3 regions of the Hymenobacter sp. B1770 genome follow, and region 3 is predicted to be linked to each of the others. Evidence: riboswitches for the same ligand, from Rfam matches in the RefSeq annotation. Region 3 holds a riboswitch; each other region holds the start of a gene.

Region 1 (9,792 bases), on a different contig from region 3:
TTGTCCAGCTGCCCCGAATAAGGGCCCATGAGCTGGTTTTCCATGGCAATTTCCTTGCGCGGGTCCAGCGGCTGCTTGCGGCGGGCCCGGTTGGAGGCGTCGTAAGTAGCGGCGGCTTTGCCTACGTTGGACAAGCGCTGCCCGGCTTTGCGGGCGAGTGTGTCGAGCTCGCGCACGCCCTCGCGGGTTACTTCCTGGCGGTCGCGGGGGGTGGAGTCGCAGGCCGTGAGCAACAACGGCAGCAACAGCAGCCCCGACGCCTTCAGTAATCCCATTTTCAAGCCTTCAATCAGGTGGTTCATAGCACTAGGCGAGCACTGGTATGCGAAGCGCTCTGGGGCCTTCTACGGCTGCGCCATGCGAAAGGTAAGCGTGAGTTCATACTCTACGGGCACAGCACGGGTGCCGATGCGGGCCGGTATCCATTCGTTGGGAATGGTGCGAGCCACGCGCAGGGCCTCCTGGTTGCAGCCGCCTCCGATGCTGCGCAGCATCGGAGGCGGCTGCCTGTCCCAAGGTATCAATGGCAAATCCGATAACGACCTGCCCCTGAATGTTGCGGGCCTGCGCCTGTTGCGGATACTGCAACTGCGTAGTGTAGGCCGCCAAAGCGGGGCCGCCGCCCACATACAGCGGCGGGCGGTCTACCACGCGGCTGGCCCACTGGCCAGGGCGGTTTTCCGCTCGGTAAGTCATGTCGCCGGAGAGCCAATAATAAATCAGCTCCTTGGTCGAGTGGTCGTAGCGTTGTAATACTTTTTCTTTCGAAGCGGTGTAGCCGTAATACTCCCAGACGCCCACTTTGTTCTAGTGGTCTATCAGGCCACTTTCCCACTTAGTGGTTCAGTGCTTTTGAGCGTTGGCAGCGAAAGCCAGCCCTAAAAGCAGGCAAAGCTGCCAGCCTTTTGTAATTGTGATTTTCAAGGGATAAAAGCTTGTATAAACAGGCAGCAGTTGTTATACATTTCCCAAACGACTGGGGTCGGGAAAGGTGACAAATGCTGCCTGTTTCTACAACGCTATCACTCTAAGCCACCTCCTTCAAGCTGCTCGCGCAGGCTGAAGATTTGTTCGTTGAGCCCCGGTAAGTGAGGGCAAAGTATTAGTAGGCGCTCGAGTACAAGGAGGGCGCGCTGATACTCCCCCAACTGTCGAAAAATGCTCGACTGGCCCCAAAAAGCCCCAAAATGCCGCGGCTCACGCCTTAGCGTCTCGGTTATATCGTCCAGCGAGGCCCGATATTCCCCACGCAGGTAGTAAGCCGTCGCCCGCTTGTTCCAGCCCTCAGCAAAATCCGGCTTAACTTGGATTATACGAGTAAAACAGCTGATGGCAAGCGTGTGGTCGCCGGCTTGCAGGGCGCGCATGCCCGCTTCCAACTCTTTGTCGAGCGCTACGTCGCCGGTCGTCAGCCACAGCTGCCAAATGCCGTTTTGCAGGGCCTCAATTTCCGTGGGCGCTGTAGCCAGCCGCAGGCGGGCAAATAGGTCGTCGAGGGCATTTGATATTTAACAGTTAGCAATTAACACCTGGGTTAATAAAGCATTAGCACACAGCATAAATACTGTGTGCGCATGACCTACTCTACGAGTATTAAAGGCTAATTGATAACTATTAACTGACTAAAACAGCTCTTTGGCCACCCGCCGGATGCTCTCCGACTTACCCATGGAATAGTAGTGCAGGCAGGGCACGCCGTAGGCCATAAGCTCGCGGCTTTGGTTCAGGCACCACTCAATGCCCACGGTGCGCACGGCATCGTTGTCGCGGCATTGGCTCACTGCCTCTACCAAGGCTTCGGGTAGATTGAGGTAGAAGGCGCGCGGCAGCATGGTGAGCTGCGACTTAGTAGTCAGCGGCTTGAGGCCTGGAATGATGGGCACGTTGATGCCCGCCGCACGGCACAGCTTTTCGAAGCGAAAAAACTCCTCGTTGTCGAAGAACATCTGGGTCACGATGTAGTCGGCCCCACGGTCCACCTTGTGGCGGAGGTAGCGGATGTCGGCATTGTAGTTGGGCGCCTCGAAGTGCTTTTCGGGGTAGCCGGCTGTACCAATGCAGAAGTTGGTGGCCCACACGTCGTCCTGTTCCTGGTCGAGGTATTCGCCCTTGTTTAGGTTCGCCACCTGCCCGATGAGGTCGCAGGCATAGGCATGGCCGTCCGGCTCGGGCTTAAACACGCCCTCCGATTTGATGGGGTCGCCACGCAGGGCCAGTACCGAGTCGATGCCCAGGAAGTGAAGGTCAATCAGCGCATTTTCAGTTTCCTCTTTCGTGAAGCCCCCACAGATAAGGTGGGGCACGGTGTCCACGTCGAAACGGTTTTTGATGGCCGCGCAGATGCCCACCGTGCCCGGCCGGCGGCGCACGGTTTTCTTCTCCAGCAGGCCGTTGGGATGCTGGCGGTACACGTATTCCTCGCGGTGATAGGTCACGTCGATGAAGGGTGGCTTGAACTCCATGAGCGGCTCAATGTTCGAGAACAGCGTGTGGATGTTTTCGCCCTTTTTGGGCGGCAGCACCTCAAAGGAAAACAGCGTTTTGCCGTCGGCGCGAGTTAGGTGTTCGGTAACTTTCATGGATAGTAGCGCGAACTTTTAGTCCGTGCATGGGGCGTTAGGCAGATATTCTGTGGGATTCAGACGCGGACTAAAAGTCTGCGCTACTTCGGTTCGTAATTGAGATTAGGCATCAGCCAGCGCTCCAGCTCGGGCAACTCCACGCCCTTGCGTCGGGCAATGTCAGCTACTTGGTCCACGCCAATTCGGCCGAGACCGAAGTAGCGCGCATCGGGGTGCGCGTAGTACATGCCGCTCACCGAGGAGGCCGGGTACATGGCCAGGTTTTCGGTGAGGGTGATGCCGGTTTTGCCTTCGGCATCCAGCAGTTGGAATAGCGTAATTTTCTCGGTGTGGTCGGGGCAGCCGGGGTAGCCGGGCGCAGGGCGCACGCCGCGGTATTTCTCCTGAATGAGGTCGTCGCCGGTGAGGTGCTCTTCGGGCGCATAGCCCCAGAACTCGCGGCGCACCCGCTCGTGTAGGCGCTCGGCAAAGGCCTCAGCCAGGCGGTCGGCCAGGGCCTTCACCATGATGCTGGAATAGTCGTCGTGGTCGGCTTCAAATTTCTCCAGCAGCTTCTCGATGCCGATGCCGGCCGTGACGGCAAACCCGCCCATGTAGTCAGCCCGGCCGGAGTCCTTCGGCGCCAGGAAGTCGGAGAAAGCAATGTTGCGGATGCCGGGCCCTTTCTCGCCTTGCTGCCGCAGCGTGTAAAACTCAGTGGCTACGGTGTCGCGGTGGTCGTCGGCGTAGATTTCGATGGTGTCGTGGCCCACGGTGTTGGCCGGCCAGAAGCCCAGCACGGCGCGGGCCGTGAGCAGTTTCTCGTCGATGATACGCTTGAGCATGGCCTGGGCGTCTTCGAACAGCTTGGTAGCGGCTTCGCCCAAGTTCTCGTCGGTAAGAATGCGAGGGTAGCGGCCTTTCAATTCCCAAGTGTGGAAGAAGGGCGTCCAGTCGATGTACTCGGCCAGCTCGGCGAGGTCGTAATCTTCCAGCAGTTTGGTGCCCAGGAAGGTGGGCTTGGTGATGGGCGTGGTGGCCCAGTCGGCTTTGAACCCGTTTTCGCGGGCAGCCTCGATGGTGAGGTAGTTTTTGTCGCGCTGGCGGCTGGCGTAGTCGGCGCGCAGGGCGGCGTAGTCGGCCGCCACCGTTTCAGCGTAAGCGGCCTCGCCCGAGCCGAGCAGGCCGGCGGCTACGCCCACGCTGCGCGAGGCGTCGTTGACGTGCACCACGGCCCCGCTGTAGGCCGGGGCAATTTTCACGGCCGTGTGCAGGCGCGAGGTGGTGGCGCCACCAATAAGCAGGGGTACTTTCATGCCACGCTTTTCCATGGCCTGGGCTACATACACCATCTCATCGAGCGAGGGCGTGATGAGGCCGGAGAGGCCGATAACGTCCACGTTCTGAGCTTGGGCTTCGTCGAGAATCTTTTCGAGCGGCACCATCACGCCGAGGTCCACAATGTCGAAGTTGTTGCAGGCCAACACCACGCCCACAATGTTTTTGCCGATGTCGTGCACGTCGCCTTTCACCGTCGCCATCAGGATTTTGCCGGCGGTCTGTCGGTCGGCGCCGCGCTTGTCAGCCAACAGGTAGGGCTCGAGGTAAGCCACGGCTTTCTTCATCACGCGGGCAGATTTCACCACCTGCGGCAGAAACATTTTGCCGGCACCAAACAGGTCGCCCACCACGTTCATGCCGGCCATCAGCGGGCCTTCAATCACATCCAGCGGGCGGTCCAGCTCCTGGCGGGCGGCTTCAGTGTCTTCGTCAATAAATTCAGTGATGCCTTTTACCAGCGCGTGCGACAGTCGCTCCTGCACGGGCAGGCTGCGCCAGGCGTCGGCCACTACTTCCACCTTGCCTTTTTGCTTCACGGTTTCGGCAAATTCCAGCAGGCGCTCGGTAGCATCTGGGCGGCGGTTGAGGAGCACGTCTTCTACCAACTCCAGCAGGTCTTTGGGCACTTCGTCGTATACCGCGAGCTGGTTGGGGTTCACAATGCCCATGTCCAGCCCCGCTTGGATGGCGTGGTACAGAAAGGCCGCGTGCATAGCCTCGCGCACCACGTCGTTGCCGCGGAAGGAGAACGAAATGTTCGACACGCCGCCGCTGGTGAGCGCGCCGGGCAGATTCTGCTTAATCCAGCGCACCGACTCAATAAAGTCGATGGCGTAGTTGCGGTGCTCCTCCATGCCGGTACCGACGATGAGGATGTTGGGGTCAAAAATGATGTCCGTGGCCGGAAAGTCGATGCTCATCAGCAGGTCATAGCTGCGCTGGCAGATTTCCTTGCGGCGCTCGAGCGTGTCGGCCTGGCCGTCCTCGTCGAAGGCCATCACCACCATGGCCGCGCCGTACTGGCGCACCGTGCGGGCCCGCTGCAAAAACACCTCCGGCCCTTCTTTCAGCGAGATGGAATTGACAATGCTTTTGCCCTGCACGCACTTCAGGCCCGCTTCCAGCACGCTCCATTTTGAGGAGTCTATCATCAGCGGCACCCGCGAAATATCGGGCTCCGAGGCAATGAGGTGCAGGAAAGTGGTCATGGCCTGCTCAGAGTCGAGCATGCCTTCGTCCATGTTGATGTCGAGTACCTGGGCGCCTTCCTCCACTTGCACGCGGGCCACGGCCAGTGCTTCCTCGTAGGCACCGGTGCGGATGAGCCGGGCGAAGGCACGGGAGCCGGTCACGTTGCAGCGCTCGCCCACGTTTACAAACAAGCTTTCGGGCTTGATGGCAAAGGGCTCCAAGCCGCTCAGGTGCGTGGCCCGCGGAATTTCGGTTGGCAGTGGGCGCGGCTGGTACCGCTCGGCCAGCTTGCTGAGCTCGGCAATGTGCTGGGGCGTGGTACCACAACAGCCGCCTACCACCGTCACAATGCCGTCCTTCAAATAATCTTCGACCAACGCCGCAAATTCCTGCGCCGACTCATCGTAGCCGCCAAACGCATTGGGCAAACCGGCATTAGGGTAAGCCGAAATGTGCACGTCGGAAATGCGGCTGAGCTCTTCCACGTACTGTTTGAGCTGGTTGGCGCCGAGGGCGCAGTTCAGGCCCACGCTCAGCAGTGGCAGGTGGCTGATGGAGTTCCAGAAGGCTTCCACCGTCTGGCCCGACAGCGTGCGGCCCGAGGCATCGGTGATGGTGCCGGAAATCATGAGCGGCACCTGGCGGCCGCCTTCGTCGAAAAACTTCTGCACGGCATAAAGTGCCGCCTTGGCGTTCAGCGTGTCGAAGATGGTTTCGATGAGCAGCGTGTCCACGCCGCCGTCCACAAGGCCACGCACTTGCTCCAGGTAGGCGGTGGCCAATTCGTCGAAGGTCACGGCGCGGAAACCGGGGCGGTTCACGTCGGGCGAGAGCGATGCGGTGCGGTTGGTGGGGCCCACGGCGCCGGCCACAAAGCGCGGCTTATCGGGGGTAGAGTACTCGTCAGCCGCTTCACGCGCCAAGCGCGCCGACTCGTAGTTCAACTCATATACCACGTGCTCCAGCCCGTAGTCTGCCTGCGCGATGGTGGTACCCGAGAAGGTATTGGTTTCCACCATGTCGGCCCCGGCGGCGAAGTACTCGGCGTGGATGCCCTTAATGATGTCCGGCCGCGTGAGGCTGAGCAGGTCGTTGTTGCCCCGCAGCGGCTTGGGGTGGTCAGCGAACCGGGTACCGCGAAAGTCTTCCTCGGTCAGCGGGTGGCGCTGTATCATGGTGCCCATGGCGCCGTCGAGAATCAGCAGGCGCTGGCGGAGCAGGTCGGGAAGAGGAGAAGGAGCGGCAAGGATGGCAGTGGGCATTTCTTTCGGATTGAGTAACGGGCAAGTAGCGCGTATCCAGAAAGAAACCCGAACAGTGCTGTTCGGTTCCGGCTGTCATCTTCTTTCACCCAAAAGGAGGTGAAACGGGAGTTGGCACCTACTCTAGGTAGGTTGCCAAGACGTCATCGGGCCCGGTCCCTCGGTCTTTCTGGATAGCAGCGTAGGACGAAGATACAGCCGCTTCCGCGAATTCGCATGGTGCACCTTCGCAACCTAAGGGCCCGATAGCAGTTTAGTACAAGCTTGCCTATACAAGGGTTTGTCCCTGAATAAAGTATTCAGCAGTCATGCAACGCGTATAGAACGTAGCGCAGCATGACGTTCTTTTTTGGTTTTTTGTAAACAAGGTTGAAGCAATACCAACCATGGTAAAACAAATGAAAGCTGCCTTCTATACAGAGTTTGGCGGAGTGGATAAAATCCAGATAAATAACCTCGACGTTCCCGAGGTAAGAGAGGGAGAAGTACTGGTACGGGTAAAAGCAGCCGGTGTCAACCCTGTCGACTCGGCAATTCGGGCCGGGTATCTGCAGCAAATACTTCCCTATGAATTCCCCCTGGTTCCGGGTTGGGACGTAGCCGGCGTGGTAGAAGAGAGGGGCCACAGCGCCCGCCGCTTTGCCGTGGGCGATGAAGTATATGCCTACGCCCGCCGCCCCACAGTACAGCACGGCACCTTTGCCGAATACCTGGTGCTGCCCGAAAGCTACCTGGCGCGGCGCCCCAGCAGCCTGAGCTGGGAGCAGGCGGCTGGTATTCCGCTGGCCGGTCTCACGGCCTACCAGTCGTTGTTTGATGCTGGCCAGCTGCAAGCCGGCCAAACCGTGCTCATCCTAGGCGCCTCAGGTGGGGTGGGTAGCTTCGCCATTCAACTGGCCAAGCACCAGGGCGCAACGGTGGTAGCGGTAGCCAGCGAGAAGAATTTCGCCTACATGAAAGAGCTGGGTGCTGATTTCACTGTCGATTACAAGCAAGGTGCCGTGGGCGAGGCTGTGAAAGCGTTGGTGCCCGCTGGCGTAGACCTGATTTATGATTGCATCAGCGGCGAAACGCTCACGCAGAGTTTATCGGCGCTGAAGCCGGGCGGTGCCCTGGTTTCCATTCTGCACAACGGCCAGGGACTGGACGCCGGCATCCGGTTTCACTACGTTTTTGTCGAGCCCAACGCCGTGCAGCTGGATGCGTTGCGCGAACTAGCCGATGCCGACAAGCTGAGAGTGAACGTGAGCCAGACATACTCGCTGGACCAGACGGCTGAGGCATTCACTCAGATTGACACGCACCACACCACGGGCAAAATCGTTATTGTGCCGTAGCAGCCAGCTGTTTATTGGTGCCAAAAAACGTGTCGCTGCTCCATTTACATAGCGCCTGCAAATCGGCAGTGATTCTGCCCATTTGCAGGCGCTACAGCGACCAAGTCGGCCAAACGCTGCCTGCCGGAAACTCCACTGGCTCCGGTGGCAGCTCCAAAAAGGCGGTAGCGCCCACGAGCCCTGCCAAATCTCCAGAGCCACCTACTCGTAAGGGAGTGGCCAGGCGCCGCCCTTCCGCATCCACTGTAAGCCGCACGGGCACAAAATGAGCCAGCTGGGGCTTAAAAACAATGTCAACGGTGAGCACCGCCGGCGCGGGGGCATCAATCGCCGCGCCGGTTTTTGCGGCAGCGGTGGGCTGCATGCAGGCGCACAGCCAGGGCCGCACGTACCGGCAGGCCGTCAGAAAGGTCGAAACCGGGTTGCCGGGCAGGCCAAACACCACCGGCCCCGCCGCCCGCGCCCCAAACCACATGGGCTTGCCAGGGCGCTGGTTTACTTCGTGGAAGATTTCGACCACTTCCAGCTCGCGCAGCAGGCCAGGCAGGTGGTCGGCGCGGCCCTTGCTCACGGCGCCGCTCAGCACCACCGCATCAAAGCCGGCGCCCAGAATATTGGCCAGGACCTGGCGCAAGGAGGCCAGCTCATCGGTGAGGTGAAACAGGGCCACCTCGGCGCCGGCTTGAGCAAACAAGGCCTGGAGCGCATAGGCGTTGGAACGTCGAATCTGGTGCGGCAAGGGCGTTTCGCTGATGCCCACCAGTTCATCGCCGGTGCTTACGACGGCCACTCGGGCGGCGCGGGTTACGCTTATTTCGGCCGCGCCGATGGTGGCGGCCACGGCCAGCTCGGCGGGGCCCAGGCGGGTGCCGGGCGCGAGTAACACATCGCCCAAGCGCCGGTCGGCGGCTTGGCGGTGAATGTTGACGCCGGGGGCATTGGGCGGTGGAATTTGAATGGTGGCGCGGTTATTTTCCAGCTGAATATCCTCGTAGCGAATCACCACGTCGGTGCCGGGCGGCAGCACCGCGCCGGTCATCACTTCCACAGCCGCCTGAGCATTGAGCAGAGGCTGGGGCGGTGCGCCGGCGTATTGGGTGTGCTCGATGGCGAATTCCGTCTGGCCGCCCGCCCAGGCGGCGTGCACCACAGCGATGCCATCCATGGCCACCCGACTAAAGGGCGGAAAATCGCGGTCAGCTGTGAGGCTTTCAGCTAGGACGCGTCCGGCTGCTTGGGGCAAGGGCACCGTTTCTGGGGGGAGCGGGCAGGCGGTGGCGAGCACGCGGGCAAAGGCTTCGGTAACGGTGAGCATAAGGCGCAAAAAAAAGTAGAGACGCATATTTGCGTCTTCGCTGAACGATGTGACAGGCAAAAGCACAGCTGCTGCTGATGCTCTTTTTTGTCAAACAATCTGTGGCAGGAGTTAGCTATCAATACCCTTGTGACCGCAGTTGCTGTTATACGAGCTATTCGTTCAACGATTAGGCACAAATATGCGTCTCTACACTCTATGCTAACCAAGAATTTTACCCACGTCAACGCCGCCAATCAGCCCACCATGGTCGATGTGGGGGCCAAACCACCCACTCGCCGCGTGGCTCGCGCCCGCTGCCGCGTTGTGCTCGGCGCCGACTTGATGGCCCGCGTGCAGGCCGGCGAAATGCCTTCGCACAAAGGCCCGGTTATTCATACGGCCATCCTGGCGGGCATTATGGGCGCCAAGCGTACCTCGGAGCTCATTCCGCTGTGCCACCCGCTGGGGCTCGATGATTGCAAAGTCACCATCGAGCCCGACGGCCCCGACGCCCTGCGCGTGGAGTGCACGGCCATAGTCACAGGCCGCACTGGCGTGGAGATGGAAGCCCTAACCGGCGCCACCGTGGCCGCCCTCACCATCTACGACATGTGCAAGGCCTTTTCGCACGACATTACCATCGATAGCGTGCAGCTTGTGGAAAAAACCGGTGGCAAGCAGGACTTTCATCGTGCCGAAAATTTGTAAATTCCGCCATGGACAGTCATAGAATCTCGAGCGTAAAACGTACCAAACACGCTGCACTTGCTCGGCCCGATATGGGAGAGTTTGGCCGGCATGAA
Region 2 (9,792 bases), on a different contig from region 3:
CCGGGGAGCAGGGGAGGCGGGTGCCTGCGCCAGGGCCGGAGTGGCGGCCACGAGGCCCAGGAGGCCCAACGCAAAAAGGTGCTTCATGAAAACGAGATGGAGGTGGTGGGTTGCGCGAAGGACCAAGCCGTGAAGGGAGCGTTCCCATCGCAGCTACGAAAGTAGGGAAACTGAGCCAGCAGCGCGAACACTCATTCCCGCCCGTAAGTTTGTGGCCTCATCTATCCCACCATGATGCTTTGTTTACGCCTGACTGTACCGATTGCCGCCCTTTCATTTTCGCTTAATGTTCTGGCCCAGACTCCGGCCGACAGCAGCCGCAGCCTGCACGAGGTAACCGTGTATGGCACCCGCCTCGACCAAGTAGCTGGCCAGACCGGCCGCTACGTAACGGTGGTGCCCGGCCGCACCCTGAGCCAGTACCCAGTGGCCTCGCTCGATGATTTGCTGCGTTTGCTACCGGCCATCGAAATGCAAAGCCGGGGCAGCTTCGGCACCCAGGCCGACATTACCCTGCGCGGCTCCACCTTCAACCAAGTGCTGATTCTATTGGATGGCATGCGGTTGAATGACCCACTCACAGGCCACTTCGCGGGCTACCTGCCCATCACGCCGGCCGAGATTGAGCAGATTGAAGTGGTGCGCGGCCCCGGTGCGGCCCTCTACGGACCCGATGCTGTGGGCGGCTTCGTCAATATTGTCACCAAAACCTTTGCTGCCACCCACCGGCCCGATAGCATGGAATTGGGCGGCACATTTATGGCCGGCGAGTACGGTTTAAAATCCACCAACGCTGGCTTTTACGGCCAGGACAATGGCCTGCGCCTGGCGGGCGGCATCCTCAACAACTCAGCCAGCGGCCAACCGCTGAACCTGCCCGGCGGCCTGCGCAACGATTTTAAGCTGAATACTTATTCCCTTTCGGCCGCTTACGAGGTCAGCAGCAAGCTCAGCGCCGCCGCCCGCGCCAGCTTTGACCGGCGCGACTACAACGCCCAGAACTTCTACACGACCAACGCCGGCGACCGCGCCCGCGAAACCACCGCCCGCGACTGGTACCAGGGGCAGCTGCGCTACGACTGGAACTCCCGCGCCCGCACCGAACTGCAATTGGTGGGCACCACCAGCACCGATTACTACGTGTACACGCCCACCTCAGCCGCCAGCGACCACCTCATGCGCTACCTCAACGTGCAGGGCCAGCACCAGCTGCGCTTCTCGGAGAAAGTGCAGCTGACTTTGGGCGGCCAAGCCGACCGCCGCCGCGTGCGCAGCAACGACCGCGGCAACCACGCCGTGTGGCACCAGGGCGTTTTTGCCGTGGCCGGCCTAAGCCCCACTGCCACCCTGAACCTGACCGCCGCCCTGCGCCTCGACCATGACCAAGCGTACGGTACCGAGGTGCTGCCCCAACTTACCGCCAGCCAGCAGCTGGGCGAGAAGCTGACGGCCCGCGCCGCAGTGGGCCGGGCCATCAGGGCCGCCAACTTCACCGAGCAATACAACTCGGCCATCCGGCCCGGCACGGTACCCGGCGGCTTCAACGTGGGCAACCCCGCCCTAGATGCCGAGCGCACCTGGAGCTACGAGGGCGGCCTGGATTATGTAATCGGACCGGTGCTCACCCTGCGCGCCACGTACTTTAACCGCTACGGCCGCAACCTGATTGACTACGTGGCTACCCCCGGCAGCGTAGTGCAGGCCAGCACCGGATTCACCAATCTGAACCTAGCTGCCACCTACCGCTTCGCCCAAAACTTGTTTGCCGTAACAACGCAGGGCCTGGAATTGGAAGCCAGCACCCGGGCCCAGCTAAGCACTGGCCTACGTCTGGACGGCAGTGTAGGCTACACCTATACCCACCTCGACGTGGACGGGGACATCGTATCGCAGTACCTGAGCAACGTAGCCAAGCAGCTCGTAAGCGGCAATGTGAGCCTGGTGCACCGCCGCTTCATGGCCAGTGTGGGTGGCGTATACAAGCAGCGCGCCGCCCAGCAAACAATTCCCAGCCTCACCGTGAACGATGCAGTGCTCACGCCTAGCTACGGAGTTATCAATAGCCGCCTCGAGGTGGCCCTACTACCCGGGCGACTATGGGTGTTAGGTCAGGCTCAGAACCTGTTCAACGCAAAATACTCGGACCTGCTGGGCGCCCAGATGCCCGGCCGCTGGCTGATGGGCGGCGTGCGCGTAGCACTTAGCAAATAGAGCAGAAGCCCCAGAGCAGCTGGTGTTTGCTGGCATTGGCGTAGGCCAAAACCTGAGCTATAAACAAAGTGAAGCCCCCGGTTTGGAACAAATCGGGGGCTTCGCTGTATCTTTGCAGTATCAATTCTTTCTCCCAAAGGATTGTTTTTATACAGAGGCGCTGAGAGACAGGCTCGATGAAGCGTCGGCAACCATCCGCAACCGCGGGCAAGGTGCCAATTCCTGACCATATAAAAACAAGTTGCCGTGGACGCTGCCAACAACCTCCCCAATCCCATTGCCGATTTTACTGCCTCCCCCGCTGTCATGCGTTGGGCTGGCGTGGGCTGTTGTTGCTGTTGTTGTCTGGCTTAGCCTGTCCCGAATGGTTTTTCGCGGGTAGGTAGGCAGTAGCCGAGGCTTGGCGCCTCTGCATGCCAGCGTTTTTGCGGCTGCCTGTAGGCTTCCGCATCCCCACTTTCCGGGTTGCTGCTGGCTGTCGCTTTTCGGCGCGCAGCGGGCATTGTGCTTAAAGGCACTGCTTTGGCAACAACCATCTCATGTGAAAACGTAAGCCAAGCAGCCATTTCGCTAAAATCTGGGAAGGACCAACGCTGCCGACTGCCTGCTCATTAGGCCACCCCCAGTTTTCTGTATTCGTGGCCGCAGTGCAGAGCCCACTGGCCGGCCTTCTCACACCACCGTCTTATTTATTTACAACCCAAGTTTCTGATTATGTCGCTGACTCAAAAGCCCATTGGTATCTATTTCGAGCACCCCGAATGGTTTAAGCCCCTGTTTGCGGAGCTGGAACGCCGCGGGCTGCCCTATGAGAAGATTGACGCCGCCCACCACTTATTCAACCCCGCGGAAAAGGAAAGCCGCTACAGCTTAGTGGTGAACCGCATGAGCTCTTCGGCTTACCTGCGCGGCAACGGGCAGGGCATTTTTCACACCGCCGGCTTCGCCACTCACCTCGAGCGCATCGGCACGCGTATCATCAACGGCTCGGCGGCTACGGCCATCGAAACCAACAAGGCCCGCCAGCTTTCCCTGTTTGAGTCGCTGGGGCTGAAATACCCGAAGTCGTTTGTGATTAACCATGCTTCCCGGGCAGTGGACGCGGCCAAGGAGTTGCGCTTTCCTATTGTGGTGAAGGTGAACATCGGCGGCAGCGGTGCGGGCATCATTCGCTTCGATACGCCCGAGGGCCTACAGGCCGCTGTGGACGCCAACCAGATTGACCTCGGCATTGACCAGACCGCGCTGGTACAGGAATACGTGACGCCCCGCGGCGGCAACATTCACCGCGTCGAAATGCTGGACGGCAAGTTTCTCTACGCCATGAAGGTGTTCACCACCGGCGAGAGCTTCAACCTGTGCCCCGCCGAAATCTGCCAGATTCCCGAGGAGCAGTCGGCCGAATTTTGCCTGACCGAAGCGCCTAAAAAAGGCATTCAGGTGGAGGCCTTCACGCCTCCGGCCGAAGTGATTGCCGCCGTGGAAGGCATCGTGGCTGCCGCCAAAATCGACGTCGGTGGCATCGAATACCTCATCGATGACCGCACCGGCGACGTGCTGTTTTACGACATTAACGCCCTGTCAAACTTCGTGGCCGATGCCGTGAACGTGGTTGGTTTCGACCCCTACGCCCGCTTCGTCGATTACCTGGAAACGCAGCTTCCAAAAGGCGCTGAGGCAGCGGTACCAACGGAATTAGCCACTGCTTAGCTTATTATCAAACGAGGCCATTTGTCATCCTGAGCGGAGCGAAGGACCTTATCACCGAAGAACAACTCACAGTAATCAAACTGTTGCGAGCGTGATAAGGTCCTTCTCTCCGCTCAGGATGACAGACTAAATTAAGGCGTCTCGCTTAAACCGACCGTGGTACTTTAAAACATCAAACTATGAAATTCGGATATTGGATGCCCATTTTTGGGGGCTGGCTTCGCAACATTGAAGACGAGCAGATGCCCACCGACTGGAGCTACGTCAAGCAACTGGCGCAGCGCAGTGAAGCCCTCGGCTACGACCTCACGCTCATTGCCGAACTGTACCTGAACGATATCAAGGGCACTGAGGCGCCTTCGCTGGAAGCGTGGAGCACCGCTGCCGCCCTGGCCGCCGTCACGGAGCAGCTGGAAATAATGGTGGCCGTGCGGCCCACCTTCCACAACCCCGCGCTATTGGCCAAGCAGGCCGCCAACATCGACCTGATTGCCCCCGGCCGCTTGTCGCTGAACGTGGTATCGTCGTGGTGGCGCGACGAAGCCACCAAGTACGGCTTGCACTTTGAGCAGCACGACGACCGGTACGCCCGCACCCGCGAGTGGCTCGACGTGGTGACCAACGTGTGGAAGCAGGACCATTTCAGCTACGACGGCAAATACTACCAGGTAGCCGACAACATCCTGCAGCCCAAGCCCGCCAAGGCGCCGTTTCTGTATGCAGGCGGTGAGTCGGAAGCGGCCAAAGACCTCATCTCGACCCAGTGTGACGGCTACGTGATGCACGGCGACTCGCCAGAGCAAATCGGGGCGCGCATTGCCGACATGCGCCGCCGCCGCGAGCAAAAAGGCTTGCCCCCCATGAAGTTTGGCGTAGCCGGCTACACGATAGTGCGCAACAGCGAGCAGGACGTGAAAAAAGAGCTTGACCGCATCACCAATGTGAAAGCCTCGGCTGCCGGCTACGACAACTACCAGCAGTGGTTGGCCGGCACCCAGCTCGAACAGCAGGTGTCGCTGCAAGACTACTCAGTATCGAACCGTGGCTTGCGCACCGGCCTCACCGGCACACCCGCCCAAATCCAGGACCGCATCGGAGCTTTTGAAAATGTTGGCGTTGATTTTTTCCTGTTGCAGGCCAGCCCGCAGTTGGAAGAGATGGAGCGCTTTTCAGAGGCTGTGATTCAGGTGCTGGCGTAGCGTAGACGCCATCCCTACGGGGCCGTGCCCGGTAAGGATGGCGTCACTCGGGCGCTGCCGACTACCGGAACGCGTCTTTTACTTTCTCAACGGATTGGTCGAGCAGGTCGCCGCCAATGGTGACGTGGTCGGTGTCGGTGGTGTCGCTTGTGGGCAGCTGGAACTGCAGCACCTCGGCATAAGGCGCGGGACGGTTCATAACGTAGGCCGCGGTCTGTTCAGAGTACTTTTCGCGAGCCTGCTCGGCAGTCATGCGACCTGTTACAATCTCATGCATCATGTTTAAAGCCAATATATTGGCCGCTTCCATGTCGCATCGAGCCGATACTTCGCCCTTGGTGCGCTCCACAATGACGCTGCCATCGAAGCGGGCCAGCTCGGAGGCTTTTTCCGGGGGAACCTGGTAGTCGATGAAATTTTCAACAACGTCGGAGTGAGGCTGCGGGAAGTTGTGCGGCACCTCGTCGCGGTAGCAGATGGTGCGCTTCCAGGGGGCATTGTTATACCAAATCAGACGGCTGGGCAGGGCCTCGTTGGGCAAGCCATATTTTTCAATGGTTTGCTCCGCCGATTTCTTGGCCATGGCTGGCCAGCTTTCGGTGTATGACTTAACCGTTGTGGAATCGACGATGGTGTGCGTGGGCTGCTCGCCCTTCTCACCGACTGTCTGAGTCTTTACGGCGCTCATCATGCCAGTGGCGGCTGTGGCCAACCGTTCGGAGGTAGGCAAGTCACTGGGCTGCATCTGATTGGGGTTGGGCTGGTTGGTGCTCATACAGTGGAGGTTAAGTTGAAGATTATTTAACAAGTAGTTGATATACTGAGCTATAAGTACTTGTGGTTAACCCCAAAAGTTACAGAAGGCAAGTGTGGTTAAACAATTAAGTGTAGTTAAAGATGGCCATGCTGCCTGCCTCGCCCGTTGACAATTCCGCGAATTAATTCGAGCGAAAAACCAGTAACACCGCCCCAATGGCCTGCTCCTTCAGCTACCCAGGGATTCAGAAACGTGAAAGGAATGCCCGCCCTCACCAAATAAATAATCTCACAATCAAAAAAGGAATCGTCTCGGGTCTTTTACCATTACATGCTTAAAAAATCACTGGCGCTGCTTCAATTGGAAGCAGCCGAAACCGGGGCGAATAGCCTCAAAAGAAGTCTCAACGGAGTAAGCCTCATTGCCATTGGCATCGGCGTAATCATCGGGGCGGGCCTGTTTTCGCTCACGGGCATTGCGGCGGCCAACCATACGGGGCCGGCCATTACCATTTCGTTTATCGTGGCGGCCGTGGGCTGCGCCTTCTCCGCCTTGTGCTACGCCGAGTTTGCCTCGCTGGTACCCGTTTCGGGCTCGGCCTATACTTATTCCTACGCAACCATGGGCGAGCTTTTCGCCTGGATTATCGGCTGGGACCTGGTACTTGAATACTCCGTGGGCGCGGCGGCTGTGGCCATTAGCTGGTCGCAGTACCTGATTAAGTTTTTGAGCAAGTTTGATATCAATTTGCCCGCTCAGTTGGTGATGTCGCCCTTTGAGACCGCTAAGCTGGCCGATGGCAGCACCGTATCGGGCTTCGTAAACGTGCCGGCTATGGTCATTGTGCTCACCATGACGGCCATTGTGATGCGCGGTACCAAGGGCTCGGCGTGGTTTAATGCGCTGGTGGTGTTTCTGAAAGTGTCGGTGGTTCTGGTGTTCATCGGGTTGGGCTGGCAATACATCAACCCCATCAATTACCAACCTTACATTCCTACCAATACGGGCACGTTCGGCGAGTTTGGGTTGAGTGGCATTTTGCGCGGAGCCGGCGTGATTTTCTTCGTGTTTATTGGCTTCGACATCGTCGCCACCATGGCCCAGGAAACCAAGAACCCGCAGCGTAACATGCCCATTGGCATTATGGGCTCGCTGCTGATTTGCACGGTGCTGTTCGTGCTGTTCGGGCACGTGCTCACCGGCCTCGCCAACTACACCGAGTTCAAAGACAGCGCCGCGCCAGTGGCCATTGCCATCGAGAAAACGCCCTATGCCTGGCTGACGTCGGCGGTGCTGGTGGCCATTCTCATCGGCTACACCTCGGTTATTCTGGTCGATTTGTTGGGGCAGTCGCGGGTGTTTTTTGCCATGTCGAAAGACGGGCTGCTGCCACCGGTGTTCTCACGCCTGCACCCGCGCCGGAATACGCCTTTTCAGTCCATCGCGCTGCTGGGGGCCTTCATTGCCCTCTTTGCGGGCTTCGTTCCCATTGCCGTGGTGGGCGAAATGACCAGCATCGGCACGCTGCTAGCTTTTGTGATGGTGTGCCTGGGCGTGCTCATCCTGCGCCGCACCGACCCTGATGCGCCGCGCAGCTTCCGCACCCCGTGGGTGCCGGTGGTGCCAATTCTGGGCATTGTAGTGTGCCTCGTCATGATGTTCTCACTGCCCGGCGAAACTTGGCTGCGACTCATTATCTGGCTGGCCATCGGTATGGCCATTTACTACGGCTACGGCAAAAAGCACAGCAAACTGCGCCTGGCACAAGAAGCTGAAAAGCCAACGATACCCGTACCATAAGGCCGACTGCCTGGGTAAGACACAAAAAAAGAGGCGACTGAGTATTCTCAGCCGCCTCTTTTGGGTTTTAACGCTTCGACTAGCGGCCCGTTAGGCCATTGTCGTCGAGGTCAGCGTTATTGCGGCTAGTGCCGCCACGCAGATTAATGTCGGTGTCGCCGATGTGGGTTTGGCCGCCTTGCAGGCGCTCTACCTCTACGTCGGTCTTGCGCACGGTGCTGGTTACGGTTTCGTCGCGCTCGGTCACTTCTTTGCCAATGTTGACCTCGCCGACCACACGGGCTTCTTTGCCCACTACGGCGCGCTCGGCCTGTTCGACTACGCGGATTTCACCTTCTTTGAAGGCGGCAAAATCGGCTTCTGTGGCGGGACGGTTTACGTCGCGGCGCTCAATGTTCACATGCTCTTCGCGCAGGCGGATGTGCTCTTCTACAGGCCGCTCGATGATGCGGCTGCGGATGCGGGCGCCACCGGTTTGCTCCACGCGCTTGCCAACATTCAGGTTTTCTTCGATGATGGGCAGGGCCTGGGTATTACCGGTCTGGGCAGTGGCCGAGTTGGTGTTAGCATCGGCACTGTAGCCGCGGGCGCCAGTCATGCCGTAGCCTTGGCTACTGGCCTGCTCTTGCACGTCGATGGCGCCGTTGTTGTCGAGGACGTCACGGGCACGCTCGGCTTCATCGGCGGTGCTGGCGTGCACGGTCACAACGGAGCGGCCGCTGCGGGCTAAGTTGGTGTAGGCCGAGCGGGTATCGGTGTCGTTGTCGCCGCCGAACAGGTTGCTGAAGAAACGGCTGATGCCGTCTTGAGCATCGTCGGTGCCACGGCCGGTAGCATCGGCAGCGCCTTCTACAGCGGTGCCGCTGGTGTTGCGATAGTCCGAGGCGTCGCGGTTGTTGGTGCTCGTGCCGACGCTGCCCGTTAGGCGTTGGGCATTCTGGGCGTCTTGGGCAGCTACGTCAACGTTGCTGCCTACAAAGCCAGCGGACATAAGATTTTGAACCGCCTGCTGCGCTTCTGAAGCACTATTGAACAAGCCTACTACGGTTTGAGCCATGGTAGTGGGAAATGAAAATGTGGAAAGGAAGGAAAAGGGAAGGAGCTTTAGGAGGCGGGCGTGTTGGTAGCGCCCGGAGGGGGAGTGGCAATGCGCTCGGCGCTTATGGCTTCACGGCGCAGCTCTACTTGGTGCACGGTGTTGGTCGTGACCACCTGCTTGCGCACGTGCACTTCCTCCACCAGCAAAATGCGGGTTGTGACGACTACCTCTTCCCGAAACACCGGGATAATCATCGTGTCGCCTTCGTGCCGCACGGGCGGAGGCACGTCGACGTAGCGGTTTACGGGCACGTGTTCCACCGACACTTGGTCGTGCCGGGTGGGCACGTTTACGGCTTGGGTTTCTTGGTGCACGGTTTTGCGCACTACCACCTGGCCAGTTTCTACCACTTCTTTATGAATGTGGGGCACTTCCTCAATAATAGGAATGGTGCGAGGCAGGAACTCAGGTGTGGCCGATGGTTGGGAGGCAGAAGGGGAGGGGAGGAATTCGGGGTCGTTTGCAGCCATGGTAAGTAGTACGGGCAACCTCGGCAGGAGTTAATCGGCTCAAGGCTGCTAACCAAGGACTAGCGCCGGGGTTGTTGCCGCTCAGTGTCGAAGGTAAAGTCAAGCAGTGCTCGCTCACTTGTACCAACTTTTCACTGTATATCAGCGCTTTATCAATATTAAGGGCTAAGGTTGGGGGCAGCCAGGCGAAGCGGGCAACAGAGTGGCGCAGTGCTCCTAACAATGCCCGTATTTTTTAGGTATTTATTCACATATTTCCAAGTAGTCCGGTTCCTGCGCCCGAACGGAAAAAGGCCAAACCTTACTAATGCTTGCATTTCATAACATATTAATAATCATTAGTTAAGAGGGTTGTCGTGGTGAGTGCGGCGTCGGCGTCGGTTAGCTTGCTGTACTTTTCACACAGAATCGTATTGGCCTCTGTAGCTCCTTACCCCACCCACGCTGTCTATATGTATACGCTTGCTGCCCGCTGGCATCGCCTCACCGCTCCGCTTGTGCCCGATGCTGCGCCGCGCGAACTGGCATATCAGGCATTAGCCTCGG
Region 3 (9,792 bases):
TCGACGAGCCGCGCCCATTCAGCTGAATGCTTTCCAGCACCCGCGCCGGCCAGGGGTTGGTGCGCGTGATGGCGGGCGAGAGGCTGGGAGCGGGAGCCGGAGTGGCCGCACCGCCGGCACTGGCCGCAGGGGTCGGAGCTGCCACGCCTATTTTATCCAGGACAGCGGCAATCCATTCTTCGGCGGCTGCGTGGTAGTCCACGTCGCAGTCTACGCGGTCGAGCAGGCGGGTGCCGCCTAGCTCGCTCAGCCGCTGGTCAAACTCCTTGCCCGTTTGGCAAAAGTGCAGGTAGCTGCGGTCACCGAGGGCCAGCACGGCAAAGCGCAGCTTCGGGAGCTGCGGGGCCCGCGGCCCCAGCACGAAGCGGTGCAGCTCCTCGGCAGCAGCGGGCGGTTCGCCCTCGCCGTGCGTGCTCACAAGCAGCAGCAGGTGCTGCTCCTGGGCCAACTGCCGGGTGGGGTACTCGTTCAGGTCGTGCACGGTGGCCAGCAGGCCGCGCCGGCCGGCCGCCTCGGCGGCCTGCTGGGCTACTTTTTTGCCATTGCCGGTATGCGAGCCGTAGAGGATGGTGAGCTTTTCTGTCGCGGCAGGCGCGGCGGCCGCAACCGGGGCTTGGGCGAGCGCGGCAGCGGGAGCGCCGGCAGCCTGCCCGTAGAAGTACCCGCTTAGCCACACCAGCTGCTGGGGGGTAAAGCCGGCCGTGAGCTGGCGCAGGGCGGCTTCGTCGAAGCCTGCCGGTAAGGGAGAGAGAGATTGATTCACGGGTAAAAACGAGGCTTAGTGAAAAACAAAAGGGCTGGACCGCATCAGGCCACTTTGGCGTAGGGCCGCAGCTCATGGAGCAGCGCGGCGTGCGCCTCGGGCTGCGTGCCGGCACTCCGGCAGGTAGCCAGCCGTACCACCTCCCCCACCACAATGATGGCCGGAGCGCCCAGACCGGCGCGGGCCGTTTGGGCGGCCAGGTCGGCCACCGTGCCGGTTACGAGGCGGGCAGTGGGCAGCGTCCCATTCTGGATGACAGCCGCCGGCACCTCTGCCCCGCCGTGCCGGGCAAACAAGGCCATGATTTCGGGCAGGCGGTTCAGGCCCATCAGAATGATGGTGGTGGTTCGCGGCGTGCGGGCAGCATCGGCCACCGCCCCCGACAGCTGGCCATCGGCGGTGGTAGCCGTTAGCACCCGGAAGCCTTCGCTCAGGCCCCGGTGCGTGGCCGGAATGCCCAGGCTACCAGCCGCCGCCACGGCACTGCTGATGCCAGGCACGTACTCGGCGCCCAGGCCGTGCTGCTCAGCGTACAGCATTTCTTCGCGGCCGCGGCCAAACACAAACGGGTCGCCCCCTTTCAGCCGCACCACGTGGCCGTAGCGGTAGGCCTGCTCTACAATCAGGACATTGATTTCGTCCTGGGTGTAGCCCGCGAAGCCTCGGCGCTTGCCCACAAAAAAGGCGGGCGTGTGGGGCCGGGTGTGTTCCAGCAGGGCCTCGTTGGCAAGGGCGTCGTAAAGCACTACATCGGCCGAGGCCAGCACCCGCGCCCCCTTGAGCGTCAGCAGCTCCGGGTCGCCCGGGCCAGCACCAACCACCGTCAGGCGAGGAATAAAAAGAGAAGTGGAAGCCATGGCGTAATTGCTGGTCGGTGTTAGCTGTTAGTTATTTGTTGACAGTCGTTAGGGCTCTTGTATCTGACTGCCTACCAACTGAAATCAAATAGAGAAGGCGGCCTCGGCCGGCACCGGCGTGGTGAAGTAGTCGGGGTCGGTGCCTTCGATGAGGCCGGCGGCCAGGGTGGCGCCCGTTTGGTCGTCGACGAGGATGAAGGCCCCGGTGGCGCGGTTCTGGCGGTAATCGTCGACCACGAGTGGGCCGGCTGTTTTTAGCTGCACCCGCACGATGTCGTTGAGCTGAGCGGTGTCGGTGCCGACCTTCTCGAAGGTGGCCACGTTGGTTTTGTGCACAATGGCCGTCACCGAAGCCTTTAGCACGGCAGTGTGGTGCTGCACTAGCAGCTTGCGCCCGGCTTTGAGGGGCCGCTCGTCCATCCAGCACAGGGTAGCCTCTACTTCGCGCGTCACGGCCGGGTGGGCGCTCACGGGCACAATGGTATCGCCCCGGCTCAGGTCCACGTCGTCGCGCAGGCGCAGCACCACGCCCTGGGGCGCAGTGGCTGCGGCCACTTTCTGCTGGTTTACTTCCACGGCCTCAATCACCGTTTCCACCCCCGAAGGCCAGATGCGCACGGCATCGCCGGGCCGGTATGTGCCGCTTTGCACGCGGCCGGCGTAGCCGCGGTAATCGGGCAGCTCCGGGGTCTGGGGCCGGATAACGTATTGCACCTGAAAGCGTGGCTCGTTGGGGTTGGCATCGGCCGGCACGGGCACGCTTTCGAGGTATTCAAGCAGGCTGGGGCCGGCGTACCAGGGCAGGTGCCGCGAGCGCCGCACCACGTTGTCGCCGTTAAGGGCGCTCAGCGGAATAGCTGCCACATGCGCCAGTTTCAATTGGGCGGCCACTGCTTGGTAGTCCCTCACAATGTTGTTGAAAATAACTTCGTCGTAGCCCACCAAATCCATTTTGTTCACAGCCAGCACAAAGTGCTGAATGCCCAGCAGCGAGGCAATGAGCGTGTGGCGGCGAGTCTGTTCGATGACGCCCTGCCGGGCATCGACCAACACAATGGCCAAGTCGGCGTTGGAGGCGCCTGTAACCATGTTGCGGGTATACTGCACGTGGCCGGGCGCATCGGTGATAATGAACTTGCGGCGCGGCGTGGTGAAGTATTTGTGCGCCACATCAATGGTGATGCCTTGTTCGCGCTCGGCTTTTAGGCCGTCGGTTAGCAAAGCCAAGTCGACCTCGCCGCTGGCGTGGCGGCGCTTTTCCAGCGTGGCTAGCACGTCCAGCGACACGGAGTCGCTGTCGTAGAGCAGGCGCCCGATGAGCGTGCTCTTGCCGTCGTCGACGCTGCCGCAGGTGATAAATCTTAGTAAGTCCATTTTATATAAAGTTGTGCGGGCCGGGGGTGAGGTTCCGCCGAAAGGGTTTCTAGAAATAGCCGTTGCGCTTGCGGTCTTCCATGCCAGTTTCGGAGAGGTTGTCGTCGAGCCGCGTGGCGCCGCGCTCGCTCACCTTGGCCAGCAGCAGGTCCTGAATAATGTCGTCGATGGAAGCGGCCTCGCTTTCCACGGCGGCCGTGCAGGTGGAATCACCCACGGTGCGGAAGCGCACGCGGCGGCTCACAATTTCGTCGGTGTCGTCGAGGTTAAGGTGTTCGCTCAGGCCCAGGAGCTGGCCGCTGGGCAGCACCACGCAGCGGCGTTCGTGGGCGAAGTAGATGTCGGGCAGGGCAATGTTCTCGCGCTGGATGTAATTCCACACGTCCAACTCGGTCCAGTTGGAAATGGGGAACACGCGCACGTTTTCGCCCTTCTGGATGCGGCCGTTGTAAATGTTCCACAGCTCGGGGCGCTGGCGGCGCGGGTCCCACTGCCCAAACTCGTCGCGCACCGAGAAAATCCGCTCCTTGGCACGGGCCTTCTCCTCGTCGCGCCGGGCCCCGCCAATGCAGGCGTCAAACTCAAACTCCTCAATCACGTCGAGCAGCGTGTAGGTCTGGAGCGGGTTGCGGCTGGGGTATTTGCCGCCCGGCTCGTGCAGGCCCCGTTCCCGGATGGTATCCTCCACTTTGCGCACGATGAGCTGCTCACCAAGCTTGCCAGCGAGCGAGTCGCGGAAATCAATGATTTCCTGAAAGTTGTGCCCCGTGTCGATGTGCACGAGCGGAAAAGGAAACTTGCCGGGGCGGAAGGCCTTTTCGGCTAAGCGCGTGAGGGCAATGGAGTCTTTGCCGCCCGAAAAAAGCAGCGCGGGGCGCTCAAACTGGCCAGCTACTTCGCGCAGAATGTGGATGGCTTCGGCTTCGAGGCGGTCCAGGTAATCAAGGTTTAGGGTAGTCATAAGGGCGTAAAGAAGGAGGGCCCCGGCGGAGCCATTCGCGGATAAATGAGACTAGTGGGACAGCTTACTCTGGCATTCGCTCCACCACCGGGTCGAGGCCCTGGTGTGGGGCGGTGGCGTGCAGGCCGCACTCCTTGGCGGCCTGGTCTTCCCACCACCAGCGTCCGGCCCGGAAATCCTCGCCCGGCTGAATGGCGCGGGTGCAGGGCGCGCAGCCAATGCTCACAAACCCCTGCCGGTGCAGTGGGCTAACCGGAATGCCGTGCTCCTGGGCAAAAGCCTGGGCCTGCTCCCAGGTCCAGTCGAACAAGGGGTGCACTTTGATGAGCTGGTGGGCAGCATCCCACTCGGCCGCGTGCATCTGCTGGCGGTTGGCCGATTGCTCGGCCCGAATGCCCGTCACCCACAGCTTTTGGCCGGCCAGAGCGCGCTGCAGCGGTTCCATCTTGCGGATGTAGCAGCACTCCTTGCGGTTCTCGATGCTTTCGTAGAAGCTATTGGGGCCCTTTTGGCTTACCAGCGCTTCCAGCTCGGCGGTCTGAGGCGCAAACACCTCAATGGGCCGGCCATACCGCAGCAGGGTTTTGTTCCAAGTGGAGTAGGTTTCCTGGAAATTGCGGCCCGTGTCGAGCGTGAACACCCGAATGGGCAGCTCGTGGGTGAAAATGAAGTGAGTAAGAATTTGGTCTTCGAGGCCAAATGAGGTCGAGAAGGAGGCTTTGCCGGGGAAGTGGTCGGCAATCATCGCCAGGGCTTCCGGCACCGATTGGCCCACCAAGTAGCGGCTCAGGTCATCGACCAGCCCTGCCAGGGGATTTTCCATAAAAATGAAGGGAGCGGTGCCGCACACGCAGACACCAGGTGGCTAAAAAGCAGGCTCGCAGCAGCTTTCGCAGGGCATGCCCATGCTCTTAGAAGAGTGGCTTATGCAGCCGCCGACATTAAGGGATTACCTCAGAGGTAACAACCGTTAAAAAGGGTGCTTCAACAACCAGCCGTTGCCCCGGCCATGCGCATAGCCCGGCAGCACATGCAACAACACATTGACTGTTGGGCAGGAGCGGAAGTGGTCAGCAGGCGGAGGTGGTTGGAATGGCGCACGGCAACTTGTTTTTATATGGTCAGGAGTTGGCACCGTTCTGCGTTAGCAGGGGGTTGCCGGCGTTTCGTCGAGCCTGTCTCTCCACGCCTCTGTATAAAAACAATCCTTCAAACTAGAGGAATTGATGTGCCAAATATAGAAGAAAAATTTAATTAACCAAAAATATCCGTCCGACACGCCCCCCCTTGCGATGGGCACAACGTGAGAAAGCCCCAGTACCCGGAGCGGCCCGCAGTGGCGCAATAGCCTTAGAAAGCGCACTCGTACAGCGCTGGTCAGGTGCTGCTAACGGCGCCATACCTCCAATGTTATCATTTTGTGAAGAGGTCTTTGATGTACCCGATTGCGTTGCCCATGGGCTCAGCGGCACTTGGCGATTGGGGCACAGCAGCGCGGGTGGCACCAAGATTCATCGGCAAAGCGAGGGTTAAAAAAGCGGACCGGCGCCCCATGCAAAGTAGCTCGGTGGGTGCTCATGGCAGAAGGCCGGTGTACCCACCGAGCCTACCAGTCCCATTAGGCCGACCTCTTACTCCCCTGCTGCTCCGGGGCTGGCGTCCCAGCCGCCGCCTAAGGCACGGTAGAGGTCGATAAGCAGCAGGAACTGCTGGCGGCGCGTGTCGGTGAGGATGAGCTCGGCATCGAGCACGCTGCGCTGGGCCGTCACCACTTCGAGGTAGTTGGCGTAGTTGGCCCGGTAGAGGTCGTTTGATACATCCACGGCGCGCGTGAGGGCGGCCACTTCCTGCTGGCGCAGGTCAGCCACGCGGCGGTAGTTTTCAATGCCGCTCAGGTTGGTGCTCACTTCCTCAAAGCCGGTTTGCACAGCCTTTTGGTAGTTCCAGTAAGCGGCCTGCTGCTGCGCGGCCGAGCGGCGGTAGTCCGCCCGAAACAGGCTGCGATTGAGTAGTGGGGCCGAAAGGCCGCCGAGCAGGCCGTAAGCCAGCGAGCCGGGCGTTTGGAAGAGCAGCGCGGGTGTGTACGCATTTAGCCCCAGGTACGGGCCCAGCGTGAGCGAAGGCAGGAAGGCGGCGCGGGCGGCGGCTACATCGGCGCGGGAGGCTATCAGGTTCAGTTCGGCCTGCTGCACATCGGGGCGGCGCAGGAGCATGGCGGCGGGCAGGCCGGCCGCTACTTGCACCGGTATCTGCTGCATGGTCAAGGGCAGGCCGCGCCGGATGGGCTGTGGGTAGCGCCCCAACAGGCGGTTAAGAGTGTTTTCGGTGGCGGCGATGCGCTGGCGAGCTTCGATTTCGAGGCTGCGGGTGCGCAGCAGCTGGGCCGCGAACTGCTGCACGGCCAGTTCGGTGGCCCGACCACCCAGCTTCTGGAGCTTCACAATTTCGACGGCGCGTTCCTGCAGGGCGCGGTTTTTACCCAGTACGGCCAGTTGGTTGTCGAAGGTGAGCAGCTCGTAGTAGAGGCTGGCCACCTGGGCGATGAGGGCGGTTTGCACCAGGCGCCGGCCTTGCTCACTGGCCAGCACGCGCGCGAAGGCCGCTTGGCGGCGGCTACGCAGTTTGCCCCACAGGTCGATTTCCCAACTGCTTTGCAAGCCCATGGAGAAGTTGGGCACCCCGTTGGGCAGGTCCCGGCCGTCGTTGGTACTGGTCTGGCCCTGGGCCGCATAGGCAGCAAACCGGTCGAAGCCGGCGGTTGCCCCGACTCTTGCACTTGGCAACAGCGCGCCCTGAGCCGCCAGCAGGCTGGCGCGGGCTATTTCCACGCGCTGCACGGCCACCAGTAGGTCGGGGTTGGCGTGCAGGGCCGTATCGATGAGGGTTACCAGGGCCGAATCGCCGAAGAACTGGTGCCAAGGTAGCTGCGCCAAGGTGAGGGTATCAGCAGTTGCCGGGGTGGCGGTGCTGAAGGTGGTAGGGATGGCCGTTGAGCGGGGCGTGACGACACGCGGGGCTACGGACTGGCAGCCGGTGAACAGTATAATTGCGAATAGAACACCAAGAGGGAACCTCACCCCCCGGCCCCTGCCGGGCACGGCCCCTCTCCAAAAAAGAGGGGGAGCCTGACGCCTTGAAGGCGCAGCATCGATAAAAAGATTATTCAAGGACATAGTTATCTTTCTAAATACCTTAGTAGCTCATGGTTTGAACCACATTTTCATCGTCAGGCTCCCCCTCTTTTTTGGAGAGGGGCCGTGCCCGGCGGGGGCCGGGGGGGTGAGGTTCTCCGTCAAGCCGTAGTCGCCACCTTCTCCTCCACAACTGGCGCATCCTCCAGCTCCGTCAGCGGCTCTTTTGGATTCTTTTTATCACTTGAAAACAGCACGTACAGCCCCGGAATCAGCACCACGCCGAATATTGTGCCGATGAGCATGCCGCCTGCCGCCGCCGTGCCGATGGACCGATTGCCCACGGCCCCAGCGCCGTTGGCCACGCACAGCGGAATCAGGCCCGCGATAAAGGCGAAAGAAGTCATTAGAATGGGCCGCAGGCGCGAGCGCGCCCCTTCTACAGCCGCATCGAGCACGGAAGCGCCCTCGTTGCGGCGCTGCACGGCAAACTCGATGATGAGAATGGCGTTTTTGCCCAGCAAACCAATGAGCATAATCAGGGCCACCTGGGCGTAGATGTTGTTTTCGAGACCCAGCAGCTTCAGCGACAGGAAGGAGCCGAAGATGCCGGTGGGCAAACTCAACAGCACCGGCAGCGGCAGCACGAAGCTTTCGTACTGCGCGGCCAGCAGCAGATACACAAACACCAGCACCAGCAGGAAGACGTACATGGCCTGGTCGCCGGACAGAATCTGTTCGCGCGTCATGCCGCTCCATTCGAACGTGTAGCCGCGCGGCAATTCCTTGGCCGCCACCTGCTCCACGGCTCGAATGGCGTCGCCGGAGCTGTAGCCGGGGGCAGCATTGCCGTTGAACTGCGCGGCATTGTAGAGGTTGTAGCGGGTGAGCTGCTCGGGGCCGTACACTCGCTCCAGGCGCATAAACGTGGCGCAGGACACCATTTCGCCGCGGCTGTTTTTCACGTACATGGTCAGCACGTCCTCGGGCTTGCCGCGGTAGCGCGGGTCGGCCTGAATCATGACGCGGTACATCTGCCCGAAGCGGATGAAGTTGGAGATGTAGTTGGCACCCATGAAGGTTTGCAGCGTGTTCATGGCCTGGGCCACATTCACGCCTTTTTTGGCAGCCAGGTCAGCATCGACCTTGATGAGGTACTGCGGAAATTTGGGGTCGAAGCCAGTGAAGGCGCCCTCTACGGCCGGCGACTTGTTCAGGGCCGTGAGGAAGCGCTGGGCCACCCGGTCGGTTTCCTGCAGGTCGCCGCGGCCGGTGCGGTCGAGCAGCTGCATCTCGAAGCCGCCGGCATTGCCGAAGCCCGGCACGGTGGGCGGCGTAAAAAACTGAATCTGTGCGTCGGTGATGTGGCGGGTTTTGGCCGTGAGCTGGGTCATGATGTCCTGCACCGACTCGGTGCGCTGGTCCCAGGGCTTGAGATTAATCATGCCCATGCCGTAGCTGGAGCCCGACACGTCGTTCATCAGCGAGAAGCCGCCCAGGGTCGAAACCGACTCTACAGCCTTCAGCTTTTGGGCAATGCGCTGCACTTCGTTGAGGGCCGCAGTGGTGCGTTCCAGCGTGGCCCCGGCCGGCGCGGTCACGTTGATGTACACCATACCCTGGTCTTCGGACGGAATGAAGCCCGAGGGCAGCACACGGTTGATGCCCCATGTAGCGCCAAAGAAAACGAGCAGCAGCGCCGCCGTTACCAGCCGGCGGCTCGAGAGCCAGCGCACCAGCCCCTGATAGCGCTCTGCAAAGGCCTCGTACTTGCGGTTGAAGCTCGCGAAGAAGCGGCCCAACCAGCCCTTGCGCTCGTCATCAGCTGGAATTTCCTTGAGTAGCAGCGCGCACAGCGCCGGCGTGAGCGTGAGGGCATTAATACCCGAAATGACAATGGAAATGGCCAGCGTGAGCGAAAACTGTCGGTAGAACACGCCTACCGGCCCCGACAGAAATGCCACCGGCACAAACACGGCCGACATTACCAGCGTGATGGCCACCAGCGCCCCGCGGATTTCATTCATGGCCGCAAATGTGGCTTCCCGCGGCCCAAGGTGCTCTTCGTGCATCTTGGCGTGCACGGCTTCCACCACCACAATGGCATTATCGACCACAATACCAATGGCCAGCACCAGTGCAAATAGCGTGAGCAGGTTGATGCTGAAGCCCAGCATCTGCATGAACGCCAGCGTGCCGATGAGGGCCACCGGCACAGCCAGGGCCGGAATCAGGGTGGAGCGCCAGTCCTGCAGGAAGATGTAAACTACCACAAACACCAGCAAAAACGCCTCCACCAGCGTGCGCAGCACTTCGTGAATACTGGCGTCGAGGAAGCGCGACACGTCATAACTCACGATGTAGTTCATGCCGGGCGGGAAGCTGGATTTTTTCAGCTCCGCCATGCGGATTTTGATGTTTTCGATGATTTCCGAAGCGTTAGAGCCCGGCAGCTGCTTGAGCCGGATGGCAGCCGAGGGTCGGCCGTTGGTCTTGGACTCCATGCGGTAGGTTTGGGCGCCAAACTCCACATCGGCCACGTCCTGGAGGCGCAGCACGGAGCCGTCGGGGTCGGCGCGAACCACGATGTTGCGGTACTGCTCGGGCTTGTCGAGCTTGCCGGTGTAGCGCAGCACATACTGCAGCACCTGCGGGGCTCGGCCGGCGCTCTCGCCAGTGCGGCCGGGGGCAGCCTCAATGTTCTGC

Evidence for each region. A riboswitch is a leader RNA that binds a small molecule or an ion and turns the genes downstream of it on or off. The one in region 3 is predicted to bind S-adenosylmethionine.
Region 1: another riboswitch for S-adenosylmethionine. It lies ahead of metH (methionine synthase); the one in region 3 lies ahead of ACP7AJ_RS08665 (phosphoadenylyl-sulfate reductase).
Region 2: another riboswitch for S-adenosylmethionine. It lies ahead of ACP7AJ_RS10120 (ATP-grasp domain-containing protein); the one in region 3 lies ahead of ACP7AJ_RS08665 (phosphoadenylyl-sulfate reductase).

What each region holds. Positions count from the first base shown of each region.
Region 1 covers NZ_JAFCUF010000005.1:267,634-277,425, forward strand. Annotated here, with positions in the region: gene ACP7AJ_RS12410 (hypothetical protein) at 1-302, opposite strand, end outside; gene ACP7AJ_RS12415 (hypothetical protein) at 379-801, opposite strand; gene ACP7AJ_RS12420 (tetratricopeptide repeat protein) at 1,023-1,367, opposite strand; gene metF (methylenetetrahydrofolate reductase [NAD(P)H]) at 1,623-2,579, opposite strand; gene metH (methionine synthase) at 2,663-6,355, opposite strand; SAM riboswitch class I at 6,428-6,535, opposite strand; gene ACP7AJ_RS12435 (NADP-dependent oxidoreductase) at 6,754-7,692, shown strand; gene ACP7AJ_RS12440 (molybdopterin molybdotransferase MoeA) at 7,784-9,007, opposite strand; gene moaC (cyclic pyranopterin monophosphate synthase MoaC) at 9,206-9,697, shown strand; gene ACP7AJ_RS12450 (NTP transferase domain-containing protein) at 9,769-9,792, shown strand, end outside.
Region 2 covers NZ_JAFCUF010000004.1:201,313-211,104, reverse strand. Annotated here, with positions in the region: gene ACP7AJ_RS10130 (M1 family metallopeptidase) at 1-87, opposite strand, end outside; gene ACP7AJ_RS10125 (TonB-dependent receptor plug domain-containing protein) at 232-2,211, shown strand; SAM riboswitch class I at 2,356-2,448, shown strand; gene ACP7AJ_RS10120 (ATP-grasp domain-containing protein) at 2,926-3,921, shown strand; gene ACP7AJ_RS10115 (LLM class flavin-dependent oxidoreductase) at 4,101-5,120, shown strand; gene ACP7AJ_RS10110 (hypothetical protein) at 5,182-5,895, opposite strand; gene ACP7AJ_RS10105 (amino acid permease) at 6,208-7,677, shown strand; gene ACP7AJ_RS10100 (YsnF/AvaK domain-containing protein) at 7,757-8,668, opposite strand; gene ACP7AJ_RS10095 (YsnF/AvaK domain-containing protein) at 8,782-9,246, opposite strand; gene ACP7AJ_RS10090 (HD domain-containing protein) at 9,699-9,792, shown strand, end outside.
Region 3 covers NZ_JAFCUF010000003.1:419,918-429,709, forward strand. Annotated here, with positions in the region: gene ACP7AJ_RS08645 (assimilatory sulfite reductase (NADPH) flavoprotein subunit) at 1-763, opposite strand, end outside; gene cobA (uroporphyrinogen-III C-methyltransferase) at 808-1,620, opposite strand; gene ACP7AJ_RS08655 (sulfate adenylyltransferase subunit 1) at 1,705-2,994, opposite strand; gene cysD (sulfate adenylyltransferase subunit CysD) at 3,044-3,955, opposite strand; gene ACP7AJ_RS08665 (phosphoadenylyl-sulfate reductase) at 4,020-4,778, opposite strand; SAM riboswitch class I at 5,066-5,157, opposite strand; gene ACP7AJ_RS08670 (TolC family protein) at 5,587-7,032, opposite strand; gene ACP7AJ_RS08675 (efflux RND transporter permease subunit) at 7,248-9,792, opposite strand, start outside.